Regions from separate parts of the Streptomyces sp. NPDC054866 genome, predicted to be linked through region 2. Evidence: riboswitches for the same ligand, from Rfam matches in the RefSeq annotation. Region 2 holds a riboswitch; the other holds the start of a gene.

Region 1 (3,202 bases), on a different contig from region 2:
GTCACCGCACGGCCCGTCCCAGTTCACTTTCCGTTCACTCAGGTTGCCTACGTTCCACTTGCCACTGACGTCCAACAGAAGCCTGGGTAAATGGAACACATCACGCTTCTCCTCGGGATCGTGATCGTTACCGCTCTCGTGTTCGACTTCACGAACGGTTTCCACGACACAGCCAACGCGATGGCTACCACCATCTCGACTGGCGCTCTCAAGCCCAAGACGGCGGTGGCCATGTCCGCCGTGCTGAATCTCGTCGGAGCTTTCCTCTCCGTCGAAGTCGCCAAGACGATCTCTGGCGGCATCGTCAACGAGGACGGACTGAAGACAGAGGTGATCTTCGCGGCCCTGGTCGGCGCGATCCTCTGGAATCTGCTGACCTGGCTGGTGGGCCTGCCCTCCAGTTCCTCCCACGCACTCTTCGGCGGCCTCATCGGCGCCGCTGTCATGTCGATGGGCTGGTCGTCGATCGACGGCGGCACCGTCGTCACCAAGATCCTGATCCCGGCCCTGGCCGCGCCTCTCGTGGCGGGTCTCGCCGCGATGGCGGCCACGCGTCTGACGTACCGGATCGGCCGCAACACCGACACCAAGGCCACGGCCAAGGGTTACCGCGCCGGACAGATCGCCTCCGCGGGCCTCGTCTCGCTGGCCCACGGCACGAACGACGCGCAGAAGACCATGGGCATCATCACGCTCGCCCTGGTCACCGGCGGCGTCCTGAACCCGGGCGCCAACCCCCCGATGTGGGTCATCGTCTCGGCCGGTGTCGCCATCGCGCTCGGCACCTACCTCGGCGGCTGGCGCATCATCCGCACCATGGGCAAGGGCCTCACCGACCTCCAGCCGCAGCAGGGCTTCGCCGCCCAGACCAGCGCCGCGACGGTCATCCTGGCCTCCTCGCACATCGGCTTCTCGCTCTCCACCACGCAGTCCTGCTCCGGCGCCGTGATGGGCGCGGGCCTCGGCCGCAAGGGCGGTGTGGTCCGCTGGTCCACGGCGACCCGCATGTTCATCGCCTGGGGTCTGACCCTCCCGGCCGCCGGTCTGGTCGGCGCGGGGGCCGAGTTCCTCACCAAGCAGGGCCCCTGGGGCATCGCGGTCACCGCCGCGCTCCTGGTCGGCGGCTCGGCCGTCATCTGGGTGCTGTCCCGCCGCAACGCCGTCGACCACACGAACGTCGCCGACGACGAGATCGGCGGCTCTTCCGCCGCCGAGCCCGCCGGCGTCGTGACCACCGCGATGGCCGCCGTCACACCGCCGCCCACCGGGTCGGCCGTGGCCAGCGCGGACGTCGATTTCGTCAAGGCCACCATCCCGGCCCCGACCGGCACCGCGGCGGACCCCGCCCGGACCGCCACGGTGTAAGGAAAAGTCAGCATGGACATCGACTGGGCAGCTCTCGGCTCCGTCTTCGGAGTCAGCCTCGCGGTGACAGTGGCCCTGGTGGGCCTGTTCACCCTCGGCATCGTCGGCCTCTCCAAGCACGAGGCGGCCACGTCCGGCGCCTCCTCCGCGGGTGCCTCCACCGCGGGTGGCGGCACCGCCTCCGCGGCCCGCACGGGCGCGTACGTGTGCTTCGCGCTCTGCGCGGCGGCCGTGGCGTACGGGATCTATCTGATCGTCGCCTGACGACCGGAGTTTCGGGTGGGGTGCGGGACGCTTCGGCGTCTCGCGCCCCACCTTCGTATGTGGGCCTCCGCACACTCTCCCGTCGCAGGTCAACAGCGAGTTGACGGGCCTTCGCGGGCCGTGGTGGACTGCCGGAGCCAATACGGCAGCAGGAGAGGAAGCCGGTGCGAATCCGGCGCGGTCCCGCCACTGTCATCGAGGAGCTGACTCCTCGGAAGCCAGGAACTCTCGCCGCCGATCACGTCGAACCAGGGCGCGGACACCCTGAGTGAGGACATATCGCCATGCGCGGCCGCCCGTTGCCGGACCAGTTCCCGAGCGTGAGCTCTCTTCTCGGCACAGCGACCGGCTGAAGCCATGCGTGCCGATCGCGACTTCGCGTACGGCGCCGCCGCCGGCCTCCTCGGTGACCTGTTCCTCGGCGATCCCCGCCGCGGGCATCCGGTCGCCGCGTTCGGCCGGGCCGCGGGTGCCGTCGAGCGTGTGCTGTGGCGTGACCACCGCGGGTGGGGCGCCCTGCATGCCGTGGTGTGCGCCGGAGGCGCGGCCGGTGCCGCCGCCCTGGCCTCTTCTCTTGTACGTGATTCGCGCGCCGCGTCCGTCGCGCTGACCGCCGCCACCACCTGGGCCGTGGTCGGCGGCACCTCGCTGGGGCGTGAGGCGCGGGCCATCGGCGGGGCGCTCGCCGCCGGGGACGTCGAGGTGGCACGGGAGCGGCTGCCGCATCTGTGCGGGCGGGATCCGCAGGCCCTCGACGCCGACGGCATCGCGCGGGCCGTGGTCGAGTCCGTCGCCGAGAACACGTCCGACGCCGTGGTGGGGGCGTTGGTGTGGGGTGCTCTGGGCGGAGTGCCCGGGCTGGTCGCCTTCCGGGCCGTGAACACGCTCGACGCCATGGTCGGGCACAAGTCCGTGAAGTACCGCCGCTACGGGTGGGCTTCCGCGCGGCTCGACGACGTACTGGGGTGGCCGGGCGCCCGGCTCACCGCCGTACTCGCGGCCGTTGCCGGGGACTCGCCACGTGGCGCGGTGCGCGCCTGGCGTGACGATGCCGCCAAGCACCCGAGCCCCAACGCCGGGCCCGTCGAGGCCGCCTTCGCCGGGGCGTTGGGCGTACGGCTCGGGGGGACTCTCTCGTACGCGGGGCGTGTCGAGCACCGGCCCGTCCTGAACGGGGACGGGCGGGGCGTCGAAGTCCCCGACATCGAACAGGCCGTGAAGCTGTCGCGACGGGTGGGTCTCCTTGCCCTGGGCGTCGCGGCGGCCGTGAGCGCTCTACGGAAAGGCAGGGCCTCATGAGTGGTGGACTGCTCGTCGCCGGAACCACCTCCGACGCGGGGAAGAGCGTCGTCACCGCCGGGATCTGCCGGTGGCTGGCCCGCAAAGGGGGCTCCGTCGCGCCCTTCAAGGCGCAGAACATGTCCCTCAACTCCTTCGTCACGCGCGAAGGCGCCGAGATCGGGCGGGCCCAGGCCATGCAGGCGCAGGCCGCCATGGTCGAGCCGACCGCGCTGATGAACCCCGTGCTGCTCAAGCCGGGCAGCGACCGCAGCAGCCAGGTCGTCCTCATGGG
Region 2 (3,202 bases):
GCGTCCGGCCAATGCTGGGCCCTGAGCGTCAACTGCCCGGTGCCCGGCCCCGTTCCGGCCAGCCCCGCCAACCGCGACTACCGCCCCGGATTCGCGGCGCCGCTGATGGCCAAGGATCTGGGCCTGGCGGCCAACGCACTGCGAGCGGGCGGTATCCATGCGGAACTCGGCCTGAAGGCAGCCCAGTTGTACGCCACCTACGCCGAAGGCGCCGGAGCGGACCAGGACTTCTCCGGGATCGTCAACACCCTCAGGGAAAACGCGGCACGAGACGGAGAAGACAGCGCATGACCACGACCACGGAGCCGTACGAGACGATCCGCGTAGAACGAAAGGGCCGCACCGCACTCCTCACGCTCGACCGCCCCAAGGCACTCAACGCGCTCAACCTCCAGGTGATGAACGAGATCGTCGCCGCGACGGAGGATCTGGACCGGGACCCGGACATCGGCTGTGTCGTCCTCACCGGATCGGCGAAGGCGTTCGCGGCCGGTGCCGACATCAAGGAGATGCGGCCCCGGAGCTACATGGACATGTACCTCAGCGACTGGTTCACCGCTTGGGACCGGCTGGGGGCGCTGCGAACGCCGACGGTCGCCGCCGTCTCCGGGTACGCGCTCGGCGGCGGCTGTGAGCTGGCGATGCTGTGCGACATCCTGCTGGCCGCCGACACCGCCGTGTTCGGGCAGCCCGAGATCAAACTGGGTGTCATCCCGGGCATCGGCGGCTCGCAGCGGCTGACCCGCGCGGTGGGGAAGGCCAAGGCCATGGAGATGTGCCTGACCGGCCGCACCATGGATGCCGACGAGGCGGAGCGGGCCGGGCTCGTCTCCCGGGTGGTGCCCGCCGGCGAACTCGTCACAGAGGCCCTCGCCGTCGCGGAGACCGTCGCGGGCATGTCCCTGCCCGTCGCGATGATGGCGAAGGAAGCGGTGTCCCGCGCCTTCGAGACGACCCTCGCGGAGGGCGTCCGCTTCGAACGCCGCCTGTTCCACGCCGTGTTCGCGACCGCCGACCAGAAGGAGGGCATGGCCGCTTTCGTCGAGAAGCGGCCTCCGGGCTTCACGCACTCCTGAGCACGCTCCTTCGTTGTCGCGGCCCGGGGTGTCGTCCCAGGAGGGCGCCGCCACGGGCCGCGCACGGACCGAGGCACATGGGCTGACCAGGGGCGTACGCCCTGGTCGTGTGCGCTCGCGCGTGCCACAGGTGGCACGGTCCCGCAAGTTGTCAGGAAACTCGATTGCGCACTAAGGTCGCCACGCCTTGGTGCTCGGGAAATCCGGTGTGATGCCGGTGCGGCCCTCGCCACTGTGATCGGGAAGTCCGGCTCCAGCCCTCGCGGCAGCCACTGGGTACACGCGTACCCGGGAAGGCGGAGTCCGGTCGGTACGACCCGTCAGCCAGGAGACCGGCCAAGGCGCGTTGTCCATCCACGAGGTGCTGGAGAGGGTCTGCTTAGCCATGCACATAGCCGAGGGTTTCCTCCCACCGGCGCACGCGATCGCCTGGGGCGTAGCGTCCGCGCCGTTCGTCGTCCACGGAGTCCGCTCCCTCACCCGTGAAGTCAAGGAACACCCGGAGAGCACGCTGCTCCTGGGCGCCTCCGGAGCCTTCACCTTTGTCCTTTCCGCACTGAAAATCCCTTCCGTCACGGGCAGTTGCTCGCATCCGACGGGCACCGGACTCGGCGCGATCCTGTTCCGGCCGCCGATCATGACGGTGCTCGGCACCATCACGCTGCTGTTCCAGGCCCTGCTGCTCGCCCACGGCGGGCTCACCACGCTCGGCGCCAACGTCTTCTCCATGGCGATCATCGGGCCATGGGCGGGATACGCCGTCTACCGGCTCCTGAAGCGGTACGACGTACCGCTCATGGTCGCCGTGTTCTTCGGCGCGTTCGTCGCCGACCTGTCCACGTACTGCGTCACCAGCGTGCAGCTGGCCATGGCGTTCCCCGACCCCAGCAGCGGATTCATCGGCGCCCTTGGCAAGTTCGGCGGCATCTTCGCCGTCACGCAGATCCCCCTCGCGGTCAGCGAGGGACTGCTCACCGTCATCGTGATGCGGTTGCTCGTGCAGTCCAGCAAGGGGGAACTCACGCGGCTCGGCGTGCTGCTCCAGGGCAAGGGGTCGGGCGCGAAGACGGACGGGGACACCAAGTCGGTCGGGGACACCAAGTCGGACGGGAACACCAAGAGGGAGACGGGGGCCAGCGCCTGATGAGCCGGAACGCGAAGATCAACACTCTGCTCCTCCTCATCGTCGCCGCGCTCGCCGTGCTGCCGTTGGCGCTCGGCCTCGGCGACGACGAGAAGGAGCCGTTCACCGGGGCCGACGCCCAGGCCGAGACGGCGATCACCGAGATCAAGCCGGATTACGAGCCCTGGTTCTCGCCGCTGTACGAACCCCCCTCCGGGGAGGTCGAGTCGGCGCTCTTCGCCCTCCAGGCGGCGCTGGGGGCGGGCGTCCTCGCGTACTACTTCGGTCTGCGCAAGGGACGCCGTCAGGGCGCCGAGATCGCGCGGGCCGAGGCCGAGGGGGCGTCCGAGGGGAAGACCGCCGACGCGGAGAGCACCCGAGCCGAGACCGAGCAGGTCTGACCCCGCGTGCTGCCCATCGACGCGGCGGCGCACAGCAGTCGCTGGCGCCGCCGCCACCCCGTGGACAAAGCCGTGCTCGGGCTCGGCCTCACCGTCCTTGCGGTCTCCCTGCCGCCGTGGCCGGGTGCCGCCCTGGTCCTTGCCGCCGCGCTCGCCGTGCTGCTCGGGCCCGCCGGTGTGCCGCCGCGCAAACTGTGGCGCGCCTACCGCGTGCCGCTCGGCTTCTGCGTCACAGGCGCACTGACCCTCGTCGTCCAACTCGGCGGGCCCGAAGGGTTCGTCACACTCGCCGACGGCGGCCCCGCCCGTGCGGGCGGTCTGCTCCTGCGCACATCGGCGGCCTCCCTCGGCGTGCTCCTGTTCGCCTTCACCACGCCGATGTCGGACCTGCTGCCACGTCTGGTGAAGGCGGGTGTTCCGGCGCCGGTCGTCGACGTGGCCCTCGTCATGTACCGGATGAGCTTCCTGCTCCTGGACTCCATGACCCGGATCCGGCAGGCGCAGGCCGCGCGCCTCGGCCACACGACCCGCGCCGCCACCTGGCGTTCCCTCGGCGGTCTCGGTGCCACCGCGTTCGTACGGGCCTTCGACCGGGCGAGCAG

What was found. A riboswitch is a leader RNA that binds a small molecule or an ion and turns the genes downstream of it on or off. The one in region 2 is predicted to bind cobalamin.
Region 1: another riboswitch for cobalamin. It lies ahead of ACWGI2_RS08970 (cobalamin biosynthesis protein); the one in region 2 lies ahead of ACWGI2_RS06780 (energy-coupling factor ABC transporter permease).

What each region holds. Positions count from the first base shown of each region.
Region 1 is NZ_JBSGZA010000002.1:60,503-63,704, forward strand. Features, by position in the region: gene ACWGI2_RS08960 (anion permease) at 91-1,365, shown strand; gene ACWGI2_RS08965 (hypothetical protein) at 1,378-1,629, shown strand; cobalamin riboswitch at 1,734-1,879, shown strand; gene ACWGI2_RS08970 (cobalamin biosynthesis protein) at 1,987-2,928, shown strand; gene ACWGI2_RS08975 (cobyric acid synthase) at 2,925-3,202, shown strand, end outside.
Region 2 is NZ_JBSGZA010000001.1:1,591,195-1,594,396, forward strand. Features, by position in the region: gene mmsB (3-hydroxyisobutyrate dehydrogenase) at 1-291, shown strand, start outside; gene ACWGI2_RS06775 (enoyl-CoA hydratase) at 288-1,076, shown strand; cobalamin riboswitch at 1,248-1,431, shown strand; gene ACWGI2_RS06780 (energy-coupling factor ABC transporter permease) at 1,462-2,220, shown strand; gene ACWGI2_RS06785 (energy-coupling factor ABC transporter substrate-binding protein) at 2,220-2,600, shown strand; gene cbiQ (cobalt ECF transporter T component CbiQ) at 2,607-3,202, shown strand, end outside.